Regions from separate parts of the Carnobacterium mobile DSM 4848 genome, predicted to be linked through region 2. Evidence: predicted binding sites of a transcription regulator. Region 2 holds the regulator's gene; the other holds the start of a gene.
The links. The regulator CtsR, encoded in region 2, represses protease genes until heat stress. The targets are predictions, from matches to a motif close to TTGGTCAAAAAAGGTCAAANA.
Positions count from the first base shown of each region.

Region 1: a site for CtsR is predicted at 2,930-2,950, ahead of BR87_RS03975 (ATP-dependent Clp protease ATP-binding subunit). Genes of this name have one in related genera too.

Region 1 covers NZ_JQMR01000001.1:872,489-880,875, forward strand. The annotation lists gene BR87_RS03955 (glycosyltransferase family 4 protein) at 1-252, opposite strand, end outside; gene ptsP (phosphoenolpyruvate--protein phosphotransferase) at 454-2,175, opposite strand; gene BR87_RS03965 (phosphocarrier protein HPr) at 2,175-2,441, opposite strand; gene BR87_RS03970 (hypothetical protein) at 2,632-2,820, opposite strand; gene BR87_RS03975 (ATP-dependent Clp protease ATP-binding subunit) at 3,021-5,264, shown strand; gene BR87_RS03980 (DUF1827 family protein) at 5,403-5,681, shown strand; gene BR87_RS03985 (peptide chain release factor 3) at 5,801-7,384, opposite strand; gene BR87_RS03990 (thermonuclease family protein) at 7,518-8,075, opposite strand.
Region 2 covers NZ_JQMR01000001.1:1,575,657-1,584,043, forward strand. The annotation lists gene BR87_RS07490 (hypothetical protein) at 1-26, opposite strand, end outside; gene BR87_RS07495 (ATP-dependent Clp protease ATP-binding subunit) at 165-2,666, opposite strand; gene BR87_RS07500 (CtsR family transcriptional regulator) at 2,684-3,151, opposite strand; gene BR87_RS07505 (ISL3 family transposase) at 3,673-5,004, shown strand; tRNA gene BR87_RS07510 (tRNA-Pro) at 5,090-5,163, opposite strand; tRNA gene BR87_RS07515 (tRNA-Arg) at 5,185-5,258, opposite strand; tRNA gene BR87_RS07520 (tRNA-Leu) at 5,267-5,355, opposite strand; tRNA gene BR87_RS07525 (tRNA-Gly) at 5,407-5,478, opposite strand; tRNA gene BR87_RS07530 (tRNA-Thr) at 5,483-5,558, opposite strand; tRNA gene BR87_RS07535 (tRNA-Leu) at 5,579-5,663, opposite strand; tRNA gene BR87_RS07540 (tRNA-Lys) at 5,703-5,775, opposite strand; tRNA gene BR87_RS07545 (tRNA-Val) at 5,777-5,852, opposite strand; rRNA gene rrf (5S ribosomal RNA) at 5,879-5,994, opposite strand; rRNA gene BR87_RS07555 (23S ribosomal RNA) at 6,085-8,387, opposite strand, start outside.

The sequences.
Region 1 (8,387 bases), 700 kb from region 2:
TTGAAGCTCTTTAGCTATCTTTAATGCGCGGTAAACCCCTTTTATTGCGATACGTCGGTCTTGAAAAGAAAAAAAGGGTATACTTGTCAAGCGGACGATTCCCTCTTCTTTTTCTTGTACTTTTGGATCAGTGGTTGTAAAAATAATCACTTCATGCCCTTGACGTTCCAGCTCTTTTTTTAAAGTTTTTATTGAAGTTGCAACTCCACTTATTTGCGGAAAATAAGTATCTGTAAAGATTCCAACTTTCATTATTTTTCACCCCTTTAATTTATTATACTTAGTTTTATGTAAAAACATAGATTTTAGCCTTTAAGTTCCCATGTCTTTCAGATTTCTACGCAGAGAGCTTATTAAAATAGTATACTAAAAATTTAACGCTGCTCCCTCCGCCTGAAGTACGATTTTAAAACAAAAAAAGTTACAAGAATCTAAAGATTCTTGTAACTTTTTTTATTTTGTATATTCTTCAACTAGTTTAACTACTTCTTCAGCTGTGTCGCAATCATTAATTGCTTTTTCCGCTAATTCAGCCATCTTCGTTGTATCTAGACGTTTCATTAAACTACGAGTTTTTAGAATACTTGAAGCACTCATTGAGAATTCATCTAAGCCTAATCCCATCAATAGTGGTACTGCCGTTTGATCGCCAGCCATTTCTCCACACATTCCTGTCCATTTACCTTCTTTATGAGAAGCGTCGATGACGTTCTTAATCAAACGTAAAATAGATGGATTATATGGTTGGTATAAATAAGAAACGCGTTCGTTCATTCGGTCAGCTGCCATTGTATATTGAATTAAGTCGTTCGTTCCAATACTGAAGAAATCAACTTCTTTAGCAAAGCGATCTGCAAGAACAGCTGCTGCTGGGATTTCAATCATAATACCGACTTCGATATCATTTGAAACCTCCACGCCTTCTTTGACTAATTTTTCTTTTTCTTCTAACAATATCCCTTTAGCATCACGGAATTCTCCTAGTGTTGCAATCATCGGGAACATAATACGCAATTTACCAAATACAGAAGCCCGTAAAAGAGCGCGTAATTGGGTTCTAAACATATCTTGTTCAGCTAAACAAATTCGAATAGCCCGGTAGCCTAAAAATGGATTCATTTCATGAGGCAATGTTAAATAAGGCAATTCTTTGTCTCCGCCGATATCCATCGTCCGAACAACTACAGCTTTGTCTCCCATACCTTCTAAAATAGCTTTATAAGCTTCAAACTGAGCTTCCTCAGTCGGGAAGTCAGGTGAATCCATATAAAGGAACTCTGTCCGGTACAAACCAATTGCTTCGCCACCGTTATTTTTCACACCAGCTAAGTCTTTTGGTGTTCCGATATTAGCAGCTAATTCAATATGTTTGCCGTCAGCTGTATAGGTTTTTTCGTTTTTCAACTTTTCCCATTCAGCTTTTTGCCCTGCAAATTTTGAGGCTTTCTCTTCATAAAAAGAAATATCGGTATTTTCAGGATGAACTAAGACATCGCCTTCTAATCCATCTACAATAATCATATCGTTTTCTTTTACGAGAGATGTGATTTCTTTTGTTCCGACAATTGCCGGAATTTCAAGAGAACGAGCCATAATTGCAGAGTGAGACGTACGACCACCAATATCCGTTACAAATGCTTTCACAAATTTACGGTTTAATTGGGCTGTATCACTTGGCGTTAAGTCATGGGCGATAACAATTACTTCTTCATCAATCATTGAAGGATTCGGTAATCTCACGCCTAGTAAGTGACTTAAGACACGCTTAGTAACGTCTTTAATATCAGCAGCACGCTCTTGCATATATGGATTATCTTCCATACCTTCAAAAATGCCAATGAACATATCCGTTACTTCTTTTAGTGCGCTTTCAGCATTTACTTTATTATCTCTTATGTTACTTTCGATACTCCCAATTAATTCAGGATCAGAAAGAACCATTAAATGCGCGTCAAAAACTTGAGCTTCTTCTTCGCCTAAAGTTTCAACAGCTTTACCGCGGATCAGCTCAAGTTCTTGGGTAGCTTTATTTAACGCTTGTTTTAAACGTTCAATTTCTGAATCAGAATTTTCAACTGAGAATTTGTCGAAAGTTAAATCGGGCTCAACAAGTAGATAAGCTTTTGCAATCGCAATACCATCACTTGCAGCAATCCCTTTTAAATTTTCAACCATTACTCAGCTAAACCTTCTTTCTTCATTGTTTCTTCAATGCTTGAAATAGCTTCTGCTTCATCAGCACCATCTGCACTGATAACAACTTCTGCACCTTGGCCTACGCCTAATGACATAACACCCATAATTGATTTTAAGTTAACAGATTTACCTTTATATTCTAGGTTAATATCTGAGTTGAATTTGCTAGCTGTTTGTACTAATAAAGTTGCAGGACGTGCATGAATTCCTGTTTCAGCTATTACATGAAAATCGCGTTTTTCCATAATGTTTGATCTCCTTTAATAAATAATAATTTTTTATGAGGTTTATTTTTATCCTAGAATTCTTTAAACAACAAACATCTAAATGTCCCTTTTCTAAAAATAACCCTTTCATCTTCCTAGATTACCATTTTTAAGAGCATACTACAACTATTTTCTATCTTTTCTTTTTCTTCTGCCTTCTTTTTTCTATCTAACTATTTGTTCTAAAGCGATAAACTACTTCACCATTGTGCTTTGCTTCCCCAATAATATGATCTTTTTGAATATGATTCATCCATATTTCTCTAAATTGCATAAAATTTTCTTTTGCTATGACCATTTCAGTTAGCTCACCTTCTATTAACTTTTCAAGCTGACGTTCAAGAGATTCGTTTGTCATTTTTTTCTTTCTTCCTTTCTTGTTTCTTATTATTTTAGCCTAATTTTTTAACAAATGATAGAACAAATTACTTGTATGTCAGACAAGGTCAGTGTATAATGAATACATGAAGGTCAGGAAAGGTCAATAGATTCTTAACATTGATTAATCTTTCCTGCAGGACCTCCTAACTTTAATTATTGAAAGGTTGTGCATACTATATGTTATGTCAAAATTGCCATCAACAAGATGCAACAATTCATTTATATACAAATATGAATGGTCAAAAAGGCCAATTAGATATCTGCCAAAATTGTTACCGTCTCTTAAAAGAAGCTAATGAAAAAGGCTCTATTCAAAATAATTATCCAACTCCTCAAGATCCTTTTGGGTTTGGCAATCTAGATAATTTTTTCCGGTCTATGCAAAACCCATTGTCTCAAAATTATAAAGGGGTACCCCCTACACAAAGAGGTGGCGGCTCCGGTAATGGGCAACCGCCGACAAATAAAGTAAAAGGTTTATTGGGAGAATTTGGAACCAATCTAACTGATTTAGCTAGATCTGGCGCGATTGATCCAATTATCGGACGTGATAAAGAGATTGAAAGAGTAATCGAAATCTTAAATCGCCGCACAAAAAATAATCCTGTTCTAACTGGAGAACCCGGTGTAGGTAAAACAGCTGTTGTGGAAGGATTAGCTCAAAAAATTGTGGATGGAGAAGTTCCACAAAAACTAATGGATAAAGAAGTGATTCGTTTAGATGTTGCTTCTCTAGTTCAAGGAACTGGAATTCGCGGGCAATTTGAAGAACGTATGCAGCAATTAATGGATGAACTGAAAAAAAATCCACAAATTATTCTTTTTATTGATGAAGTCCATGAAATCGTAGGTGCAGGTAGTGCGGAAGGCAGTATGGATGCAGGTAATATGCTAAAACCTGCTTTAGCACGAGGCGAGTTACAAATGGTTGGAGCAACAACATTAAAAGAATATCGCACTATTGAAAAAGACGCTGCTTTAGAACGACGTTTACAACCTGTACGTGTCAGCGAACCAACAGTTGATGAAACGATCGATATTCTAAAAGGTATTCAAAAAAAATACGAAGATTATCACCAAGTCACTTATACAGAAGAAGCCATTAAAGATGCGGTTACTCTTTCTAACCGTTATATTCAAGATCGTTTCTTACCGGATAAAGCCATTGATCTATTAGATGAATCGGGCTCTAAGAAAAACTTGACGATTCAAGCAATTGATCCAAAGGTAGTTGAAGATAAAATTGCTGAAGCAGCACATCAAAAACAATTGGCTTTGCAGCAAGAAGATTATGAAAAGGCTGCTTTCTATCGTGACCAAGCTACTAAGTTTGCAGCCATGCGGGATCAACAACAACCTGAAGCTGAACGCCCAGTTGTAACTGGAAAAGATATGGTCAAGATTATTGAAACAAAAACAAATATTCCTGTAGGCGAATTAAAAGAAAAAGAACAAACTCAATTGCGTAATTTAGAAGCTGACTTACGTCAACATGTAATCGGCCAAAATCAAGCAATTGAGAAAATTTCTAAAGCTATTCGTAGAAGCCGGATCGGGTTAAACAAAAAAAATCGGCCAATTGGTTCTTTCTTATTTGTCGGTCCGACAGGTGTAGGTAAAACAGAATTAGCCAAACAATTAGCTCTAGAACTATTCGGTAATAAAGAAGCCTACATTCGTTTCGATATGAGTGAATATATGGAAAAACACAGTGTAGCTAAGTTGATCGGTTCTCCTCCAGGATATGTAGGATATGACGAAGCTGGACAATTGACTGAGAAAGTCCGTCACAATCCTTATAGTATTTTATTACTAGATGAAATCGAAAAAGCACATCCTGATGTTTTGCATATGTTCTTGCAAATTTTAGATGATGGACGCTTAACTGACGCACAAGGACGTACTGTAAGTTTCAAAGATACAATTATTATTATGACGAGTAACGCAGGCACAGGTACGGTTGAAGCAAATGTCGGTTTTGCCGCTGCTTCTAAAGGCAACCAAAAATCTGTCTTAAATCATTTAACAGAGTTCTTTAAACCTGAGTTTATTAACCGGTTTGATGCGATCGTCGAATTCAATTCTTTGAAAAAAGAACACCTTCTTATTATCGTAGACTTGATGTTAAATGATGTTAATGATATGTTGAAAGATCAAAAAATTACAATTGAAGCTGACCAACGTGCAAAAGAAAAACTAGTAGAGCTGGGTTATGATCCTCAATTAGGAGCACGTCCATTGCGCCGTGTGATCCAAGAACAGATAGAAGACCGGATTGCTGACTTTTATCTTGATCACCCTGAAAGCAAAAATTTAAGCGCTACTGTTGATGAAAACGGAGAAATCCATGTCACCGCTAAACAAAGTGAAGCTTCTTTAGTAACAGCAGACCAAAACGAAAACAATACCGATAAAAAATAAGTTGATTAAGAGAGCGAGACTAGAATTAGCAGTCTCGCTCTCTTTTATTCATCCAGCCAATTAATTTACTTTGAGTTTATGGAATTTTAATTATATAATAGGTTTAATCTAATAGTCTTAAAAAAAGAGGTGAATAGAATGAAGCTGATCGATGTTACGAATAGCCATATAGATTTAGTAACGGAACAATTAGGAAACACTGATGCTAATTTTATTAAAGTCTATACACTAGGACCCACAACCGTTGTTTTTTCGGGAGCTCCTACCCATAAAGATGTTCTTTTAGTAAATAAAGAACGAAATATAAAAAATGCTGAAATAAAATTTGCGATTGAAAATATTTTAGAGACTACGCCTGATGTGGTTGATATCTTACATGCGCCAAATATTGTCGAGCTTTCTATACCTGTCAATTAAAAATAATTGTCTTTTTTTGCTCTTTTTATATTATTTTTGTATTTACGAGTTAGAAAAAAGGCTGAAACGGTGAATTTAAATTCACCGTTTCAGCCTTTTTTTTATTTTGGTTAGATGTTTTATAGTAATGCTGTCAATTCAACATCCGGGTATTTATCAGCAAACCATTGCATCGCGAATTGGTTCTCAAATAAAAATAACGGTTGATCATAACGATCCCGAACCAATAAGTTTCTGCTGGAAGACATATTAGTATTCAAGTCTTCCGGTTTGATCCAACGAGCAATTTTATTGCCCATCGGTGTCATAATAACTTCTGAATTGTATTCATGCAACATCCGGTATTGGAAAACTTCAAATTGTAATTGGCCTACTGCACCAAGAATATAATCTTCTGTATGGAAGGTTTTATACAATTGAATAGCACCTTCTTGAACCAATTGTTGTACACCTTTATGAAATGATTTTTGTTTCATCACATTTTTTGCCGAAACTTTCATAAAAATCTCGGGCGTAAATTGTGGCAGTTTTTCAAATTCAATATCTTGTTTGCCTTCAAAAAGCGTATCGCCGATTTGGAAATTCCCGGTATCATAGAGACCAATAATATCTCCAGCTACAGCATTTTGCACCGTTTCTCGACTCTCTGCCATAAATTGTGTTGAATTGGAAAGCTTGATTTTCTTTTTCGTTCGAGCAAGGGTAACATCCATTCCTCGATCAAATTCCCCAGAGCAAATTCGAATAAATGCAATCCGATCTCGGTGAGCTGGGTTCATATTGGCTTGAATTTTAAAAATAAAACCTGAAAATTCATCATTAGCGGCTTCTATAATGTCTCCATCTCTGTCTTTATGAGCTGACGGACTAGGAGCAAATTGAATAAATGTGTCTAAAAAAGTCTGCACTCCAAAATTGGTTAAAGCAGAACCGAAGAAAACAGGCGTCAATTCCCCTTTAGCAATTTTTTCTTCTGAAAATTCATTGCCTGCTTCATTTAATAGTTCAATGTCCTCCAGTGCTTGATCATACAATGTTGATTTTTTGATTGGGTGATCGCCTTCTATCTCACCAGCAGCATTTAATTCAACTATCTTTTCGCCGTTTCTCCCATTTATCTCAGGATGATGGATTTCAATTCTTTTATTGTAATTATCATATAAACCTAATAAACCTCTTCCCATTCCAATAGGCCAGTTCATAGGGTAAGAATCAATTTCTAATACTTCTTCCAATTCTTCCAATAATTCCAACGGCTCTCTTCCATCACGATCCAGTTTATTGATAAATGTAAAGATAGGAATACCACGCATTCGACAAACTTGAAACAATTTCTTTGTTTGAGGCTCAATTCCTTTACCGCTATCAATTACCATCACTGCACTATCAACGGCCATCAATGTTCGATAAGTATCCTCAGAAAAATCTTCGTGTCCAGGTGTATCTAAAATATTGATTCTTTTATCTTTGTAATCAAATTGCATAACTGAACTCGTAACAGAAATTCCACGTTGTTTTTCAATTTCCATCCAGTCAGATGTTGCAAATTTCCCTGTTTTTTTCCCTTTTACAGTCCCAGCTTGACGAATGGCTCCACCAAAAAGTAATAATTGTTCTGTGATAGTTGTCTTTCCGGCATCTGGGTGGGAAATAATTGCGAATGTTTTTCGCGATGCTACTTCTTCTTTTAACGTTTGTTCCATTATTATTAATCCCTCATTCAAATCATTTATTTAACCTTCTATATACTTAATGGCATGTCGTTACATGTCAACACCCTTTTCTTATCATTAGTCAAGTTATTATAACATATTCATTAACAGAATTTTATTTTTTTTATTTTTCATTAAATCCATATTCTCCAACGTAATTTTTAATAGACCAAATGTTTAATTGTTCTCTTGCCGCTACTTGTTCAGCAGCCAACAATTGATCAAGATAAACTTCCTGACCCTCTTCATATCCAACCCTTGCTAAGCCTTCTTGAACCAATATTTCTTGCACTAATGTGCCATCAGCAAACAAATAGGCCAATACTCTTCCATATTTATCTATTCTTTTTTGAGTAGGTTCATATTCGATCGTAAGTGTTTTCCCTTTTAAATAATTAATTAAAAATTCTTTTGCCTCTTTACCGTAAGGTTGTACAGAACCTGTTTTAGTAGTCGAACTTTCTGGAGTATCAATTAAAAGCAAGCGCATTTTATACTCTTGGCCTGCTTCTTTAAAAACGATGGTATCTCCGTCAATTACCCGTTGTACTTCTATAGAAGCGCGATTATCTGCTTGATGCTCGGAAGGAGTTTCTTTTGCTGTATCCATTACAACATAATTTCCTGTCAGAATAAGTAAGATGACTACAATCCCTGAAAGCATTTTTTTATTCAGTTTCATAAACGTCCCTTTCTTAGTAGAGCGATTCTCTTCAGAATTAAGGTTAAGAGCAGAAAAACTAAGAATAAAAAGGTCTTATGTACCTCCTCTTAACAAGTTTCAGCATCTTTTATCTCCTGAAAATTACCCACTCACAAAATATCTGATTTGTACTTTATCCTGTCTCTTCATGTGTTTTTCAAACAAGATAAAGAGCCAGTTTGAATTTTAGCATAGGTACTCAGTAAAAGACAGAGTCTAAAAATCTTGGATCAACACTGCTTCTGAAATTTATTTCTATCCGATAGATTTTGATTCCTCTTCTTCTTTCCT
Region 2 (8,387 bases):
AGTAAGTTACGTGTACTTTTTTTCATATTCTTTACATCCCCTTCTATTCAATCTATCTACACAATAATCATAGCAGAAACATAAAAATAATACGAACAAAAACGCCTAACATACTATTACTGTGTTAGGCGTTTCTGCTAAATACTTCATTTAACCAGCAGAGGTTAAGCTTTGACCGTATCTTCCGGTGCGCTAATTTTCCCTTGCTTTTCGGTAGGCTCTTTTACTGCAATACGGATTTTACCTTTTGTTGCTCCGATCGTCACATGATCTCCAATTTTAACAGTCTTATTCAATAATTCTTCGCTTAAACGGTCTTCGATCTCTTTTTGAATAGCACGGCGTAAAGGACGTGCCCCATACTCAGGATCAAAGCCGGCTTTTGCAATGACATCAATTGCAGCTTGTGTAATCTTAACATGGATATCCATTTCTTCTAAACGTTTAACAATCACTTGTCCCATTAACTTAACAATTTTGTTCAGTTCAGGTTTTTCAAGAGAGTGGAAGACGATAATTTCATCCAAACGGTTGATAAACTCCGGTTTGAATGTATTTTTCAACTCTTCTTTAATCCGTTTTTCCATTGTTTTATGGTCTTTTCTAGCATCAACGGCACTAAACCCAACTGATTTCTCATCTCGTAAAGCTGTCGCTCCAAGGTTGGACGTCATAATCATAACCGTATTCTTGAAATCAACTTTACGGCCTTTAGAATCCGTTAAATGTCCATCATCCAGTACTTGTAGCAGAATATTAAAGACATCAGGATGTGCCTTTTCAACTTCATCGAATAAAATGACAGAATAAGGTTTTTGCCGAATTTTTTCAGTCAATTGTCCGCCTTCATCGTAACCTACATACCCTGGAGGAGAACCGATCAAACGGCTCGTGCTGTATTTTTCCATAAACTCTGACATATCAACCCGTATTAAAGCATCTTCACTGCCAAACATAGCTTCTGCCAACGTTTTTGCCAATTCTGTTTTACCAACACCTGTAGGACCTAAAAACATAAATGAACCAATCGGACGGTTAGGATCTTTCAAACCACTTCGGGCACGTCTAATAGCTCTGGCAACTGCGCTGACTGCTTCTTCTTGACCGATAACACGATTGTGCAATACTTTTTCCAGTTTCAATAAGCGATCAGATTCTTTTTGTTCCATTTGCTGTACTGGAATCCCTGTCCATAAAGAGACTACTTCTGCAATATCCAATTCCGTAACTTGTAATTGCGAATCAGAGGAAGCTTGTTTTTCTTGTTTCAACAATATACTTTCGATTTTTTTCCGTTGCCGCATTTCTTTTGTACGTACTTTAGCTGCTCTTTCAAAATCTTGCAATTGGATCGCTTCTTCTTTTTCTTGAACCATGGCGTCTAAATCAGCTAATGCTGCTGCCACTGGTGTTGGTTTAGAAGAACTATCCAAACGAACTTTAGAAGCTGATTCATCGATCAAATCAATGGCTTTGTCCGGCAATTGTCGAGAAGTGATGTAACGAGAAGACAATTGAACGGCTGCACGGATTGCTTCTTCTGTGATTTCAACTCCATGATGTTCTTCATAGCGGGAACGTAAACCCAGCAAAACTTCTTCCGTTTCTTCTGGAGTTGGCTGATCTACACGTATAGGAGAAAAACGTCTTTCTAATGCTGCGTCTTTTTCAATATACTTTTGATACTCATCTAAAGTGGTTGCTCCAATTGTTTGCAATTCTCCACGAGCTAAAGCAGGTTTTATGATATTTGAAGCATCAATTGCTCCTTCAGCGCCTCCTGCTCCAATCAATGTATGCAATTCATCAATAAATAGAATCACTTCTCCGTCTTGATAAATTTCATCGATTATTTTCTTCATCCGTTCCTCAAACTCGCCACGGTATTTTGTACCGGCGACCAACGAACCCATATCAAGCATCATTAAACGTTTGTTGGCTAGTGTTGATGGAACCTCTCCCAAAGCAATTTTTTGGGCCAGCCCTTCTGCGATAGCTGTTTTGCCGACTCCAGGTTCGCCAATCAAAACAGGGTTGTTTTTAGTCCGACGGCTCAATATTTGGACAATTCGTTGAATTTCTGTTTTTCTTCCTATAATTGGATCCATCTTTCCGGCTCGGGCATTAGCTGTTAGGTCTCGTGCTAAAGAATCCAGTGTAGGCGTACCAACCACCGGCTTAGCAGCAGCTTTTGGTCGTCTCCCTTTTCCATTGGTTCCCTCTGTGACTCCCATTTTTTTCAATAAAACTTGACGAGTTTTGTTCAAACTGATATCCAAATTAGTTAAAATTTTAGAGGATAAAATATCTTCTTCTCGCAGTAAACCAAGTAAAAGATGTTCTGTTCCTACTAAAGGTGCTCCCATTCGTCTTGCTTCATCAGTAGCCAATGTAATAGCTTGTTTAGCTCTTGGCGAGTACGGCAAGACTATATCTTTTGAGCTGTATTTCATGGTGCCATAACCTGTGAAATGTTCGATCTCTTCCCGTACATCATTTTCAGTTACAGAAAATTGGCGTAGTGTTTTTCCAGCAATTCCTTCTTGTTCCACCATAAGTCCTAATAAAATATGTTCAGTCCCTATAGAATTTTGGCGAAATCTTTTAGCTTCTTCTTGAGCTAAAATTAAAACGTCTTTTGCTTTTTCTGAAAATAATTCATTCATATTATTGCCTCCATCTCCTATGACTGTTCGTATTTTAAGTTATTTAAAAAAGCAGTTAATATCCGTGCTCTTAGTGCATGTTCCTTCTTTGGATCCAGTGATAAAACTGACTTTTCCATGACCGCCAACATTGAATTCGCTTCGCGTTTAGCAATCATATTGTCTTCATATAATGTTTCAATAATTGAAAAAGCATCTCGTTGTGAAATTTCGTCTCCAATTACATCGATCATCATATTCAGCATTTCTACTTCATCCAATAATTTTACTTTAATTATCCGGATATATCCGCCGCCACCGCGTTTACTTTCAACTAGATAACCTTGCTGAACAGTAAACCGTGTATTGATAACATAGTTAATTTGAGAAGGAACACAATTAAATCGTTCTGCCATTTCACTACGTCTAATTTCGACTTGCTCATCCGTTCCAAGTACTTTTTTCAAATAAGCTTCAATGATATCCGACATATTTTGATTGTTCATGTGCTAATTGTTACTGAAACAATGAAGATGTATGGTATGTATATTACCTATTTTTACCACACAATGCAACGGTGTTCTCTCAGTAACACTCCTTTTCTTTTTGTCTCAACACCAGACTTAATACTTTATTATTTCAGGTCAAGAAAACGTTAAACTGACTAGCTGATTCCTTGACTAATCCTGACTTTAATTATACGAGAAAATAATTCATTTGAAAAGCAACTCCGCTTATTTACTTTAAAAATTATTCGTTCCTATCGTATTAAAAAAGAGTTGTATACCATTTGGCTGGAAACTTGAACTGCATAGCTCACTCAAAGAAAGATTAGCAACCTCTTCCTTATTACTAAAACGATAAAATAAAAAAGAAATAACCACTAATAATAAGTGATTATTTCGGCTCTATAATATTTAGTGTTGGTGAACCAATCGGTTCACTGGCACTATTTTCGTTTTTAAATGAAAAAAGACCAGTGAACTCCTATAATTAAGTTACCACACAAAAGAATAGGAGAATTCACATGGCCCACACTCATTATATAAAAAAACTGCTCCATATTAAAGACCCGAACATTTATTTATCTGAAGTCCCTGTTACGAGGGAAAAGAAAAAAGATCAAGAATATCTGGTAGTGCATGGGAAATTGACCTATCGGCCTTCCTGCTGTAAAGTGTGCGGTGTAAAAAACACCTCTTCTCAGGATCTTATCAAACACGGCACAAAATGTTCTACACTCACACTGACTCATGTCAATTTCCAGCCTGTACTGCTCCGATTGAAAAAGCAGCGGTTTCTTTGTAAGCACTGTAATTCGACTTTCATAGCGGAAACCTCCCTAGTCGATCGCCACTGCTTCATATCTAATTTGATCAAGACAACCATTGCCATGGAATTGAAAGAGACACAATCCATGACACTTATCGCCCAGCACCTGTCAGTTTCTCCTCCTACTGTGATTCGGGTAATGCGCCAAGTTGGGGAGACGCTTGAACCAAACAATCAGGAACTGCCGCAACATCTTTCCATCGATGAATTCAAGTCGGTTAAGGATGTATCCGGAGCGATGAGCTTTCTGTTTATTAATGCGTCAACCCACCGGTTGACGGATGTTGTCGAGAATAGGCAATTGCCTTACCTGTTGGATTATTTTATGCGGTATCCAGTAGAAGCAAGAAACAAAGTCAAAACGGTCACGATGGATATGTACTCACCCTATACACAGCTTGTGATAGATTGTTTCCCCTACGCTAAAATTATCATTGACCGATTTCACATCGTCCAACACATGAATCGGGCTTTGAACAGCGAACGAATCAAGGTCATGAATGAACTGCGTTACACGAGACCGAGGGATTATCGAAAATTAAAAAAACAATGGAAGTTAGTTCTTAAAAATGAAGACGATTTAGATTTTTCCTGTTATTTTACTCACCGGTTATATGAAGGGGCTGTTACTGAAAAAATGATGGCGGATTACCTTGTGCAGCTTGATCCCAAACTTGAATGCGTTTATGCACTTTTCAATCAATTGAAATGGGCACTGGAACACCGTAATTTCAAGCGATTCAAAAGTTATTTAGAAGAATCGAAAAAATGTACTTTACCAAGAAAAGCAAGAACTGTTCTTCAAACGTTTGAAAAACATCTGGAAGCCATTAAAAATGCATTTGTGTATACTCTTTCCAATGGCCCTATTGAAGGAATGAATAATAAAATCAAAAACATCAAGCGATCAGGATATGGCTACCGGAATTTCTATAACCTGCGAGCTCGACTGTTGATTTCTTATCGATTGACCACTTCTAATTATCAACCTAGAGCTTTGTATTTTGAAGATGAAAAAGCCGTATAAAATAAAAAGCCAAAGCGACGTAGTCGCTCTGACTTATTTGGCCCACCAACACTACTTGTCAAAGAGCCATTATTTCTTTATTTTATCGGGAAGACAGGATTCGAACCTGCGACCCCTTGGTCCCAAACCAAGTGCTCTACCAAGCTGAGCTACTTCCCGGTTTATGTATCAGATGAAAAATGCACCCAAGAGGAGTCGAACCTCTAACCGCCTGATTCGTAGTCAGGTACTCTATCCAATTGAGCTATGGGTGCTATATATATGGTGCCGAGGGCCGGAATCGAACCGGCACGGTGATCACTCACCGCAGGATTTTAAGTCCTGTGCGTCTACCTGTTCCGCCACCCCGGCATATAGAACAAGAGCTGATTTTTTCAAACCTGCTTACTAGTCGTCCTAGTAAGCGGAAGACGGGGTTCGAACCCGCGACCTCCACCTTGGCAAGGTGGCGTTCTACCACTGAACTACTTCCGCAAAATGGTGCCGGCTAAAGGAGTTGAACCCTCGACCCTCTGATTACAAATCAGATGCTCTACCAACTGAGCTAAGCCGGCTAATCAAATTAAAATCTAAATGGTGCGGGTGAAGGGACTTGAACCCCCACGTCTCTCGACGCTAGATCCTAAATCTAGTGCGTCTGCCAATTCCGCCACACCCGCTAAAATATGGCATAACTAGTCATCGGAAATGAATAGTTATGAGTCATGCAGGATTCGAACCTGCGACCCTCTGATTAAAAGTCAGATGCTCTACCAACTGAGCTAATGACTCATGGTGGAGGTTAACGGGATCGAACCGCTGACCCTCTGCTTGTAAGGCAGATGCTCTCCCAGCTGAGCTAAACCTCCATATGAGAAAAATTAAAATGTTCGATGCGCGGCAGCGTCCTACTCTCACAAAGGGAAACCCTTCACTACCATCGGCGCTAAGAAGCTTAACTGCTGTGTTCGGCATGGGAACAGGTGTGACCTTCTTGCCGTTGCCACCGCACATCTTGCATATAAGAGAACGTTGTTCTCTCAAAACTGGGTATTGTTTAGTGTAAAGTTGACGCAAACCGTTCGTTCACCGTTTTAAAAATTGGTTAAGTCCTCGACCGATTAGTATTGGTCCGCTCCATACATCGCTGTACTTCCACTTCCAACCTATCTACCTGATCATCTCTCAGGGGTCTTACTCACTTACGTGATGGGAAATCTCATCTTGAGGGGGGCTTCACGCTTAGATGCTTTCAGCGTTTATCCCGTCCACACATAGCTACCCAGCAATGCCCTTGGCAGAACAACTGGTACACCAGCGGTGTGTCCATCCCGGTCCTCTCGTACTAAGGACAGCTCCTCTCAAATTTCCTGCGCCCGCGACGGATAGGGACCGAACTGTCTCACGACGTTCTGAACCCAGCTCGCGTACCGCTTTAATGGGCGAACAGCCCAACCCTTGGGACCGACTACAGCCCCAGGATGCGATGAGCCGACATCGAGGTGCCAAACCTCCCCGTCGATGTGGACTCTTGGGGGAGATAAGCCTGTTATCCCCAGGGTAGCTTTTATCCGTTGAGCGATGGCCCTTCCATGCGGAACCACCGGATCACTAAGCCCGACTTTCGTCCCTGCTCGACTTGTAGGTCTCGCAGTCAAGCTCCCTTCTGCCTTTACACTCTACGAATGATTTCCAACCATTCTGAGGGAACCTTTGGGCGCCTCCGTTACACTTTAGGAGGCGACCGCCCCAGTCAAACTGCCCGTCAGACACTGTCTCCCAGCCAGATCATGGCTGAGGGTTAGAGTGGTCATACAGCAAGGGTAGTATCCCACCATTGCCTCCACCAAGACTAGCGTCCTGGCTTCATTGGCTCCTACCTATCCTGTACAAGCTGTACAAACACTCAATATCAAACTGCAGTAAAGCTCCATGGGGTCTTTCCGTCCTGTCGCGGGTAACCTGCATCTTCACAGGTACTATAATTTCACCGAGTCTCTCGTTGAGACAGTGCCCAAATCATTACGCCTTTCGTGCGGGTCGGAACTTACCCGACAAGGAATTTCGCTACCTTAGGACCGTTATAGTTACGGCCGCCGTTTACTGGGGCTTCAATTCTGAGCTTCGCCTTACGGCTAACCCATCCTCTTAACCTTCCAGCACCGGGCAGGCGTCAGCCCCTATACGTCATCTTTCGATTTAGCAGAGACCTGTGTTTTTGATAAACAGTTGCTTGGGCCTATTCACTGCGGCTGACCAAATGGTCAGCACCCCTTCTCCCGAAGTTACGGGGTCATTTTGCCGAGTTCCTTAACGAGAGTTCTCTCGCACACCTTAGGATTCTCTCCTCGACTACCTGTGTCGGTTTGCGGTACGGGCAGATCGTTTCTCACTAGAAGCTTTTCTTGACAGTGTGACATCAGGAACTTCGGTACTTGATTTCCCTCCCCATCACAACTTGTCCTTAAGGGAATAAGCATTTGACTCATTCCCAGACTTATTGCTTGGACGTGCATATCCAACAGCACGTATTCCTTAGCCTACTGTGTCCCTCCATCGTTCAAACAAAACGAACTGGTACAGGAATCTCAACCTGTTGTCCATCGTCTACGCCTATCGGCCTCGACTTAGGTCCCGACTAACCCTGGGAGGACGAGCCTTCCCCAGGAAACCTTAGTCATTCGGTGGACGGGATTCTCACCCGTCTTTCGCTACTCATACCGGCATTCTCACTTCTAAGCGCTCCACCAGTCCTCACGGTCCAGCTTCGACGCCCTTAGAACGCTCTCCTACCATAGAACCAAAAGGTTCTATCCACAGCTTCGGTGTTCTGTTTAGCCCCGGTAAATTTTCGGCGCAGGGTCACTCGACTAGTGAGCTATTACGCACTCTTTAAATGATGGCTGCTTCTGAGCCAACATCCTAGTTGTCTAAGCAACCCCACATCCTTTTCCACTTAACAGAAACTTTGGGACCTTAGCTGGTGGTCTGGGCTGTTTCCCTCTCGACTACGGATCTTATCACTCGTAGTCTGACTCCCGGATATAAATCAATGGCATTCGGAGTTTATCTGAATTCGGTAACCCGAGAAGGGCCCCTAGTCCAAACAGTTGCTCTACCTCCATGATTCTAATTCCGAGGCTAGCCCTAAAGCTATTTCGGAGAGAACCAGCTATCTCCAAGTTCGATTGGAATTTCTCCGCTACCCACACCTCATCCCCGCATTTTTCAACATACGTGGGTTCGGTCCTCCAGTGCGTATTACCGCACCTTCAACCTGGACATGGGTAGATCACTTGGTTTCGGGTCTACGACCACATACTCATTCGCCCTATTCAGACTCGCTTTCGCTGCGGCTCCGTCTCATCAACTTAACCTCGCATGGGATCGTAACTCGCCGGTTC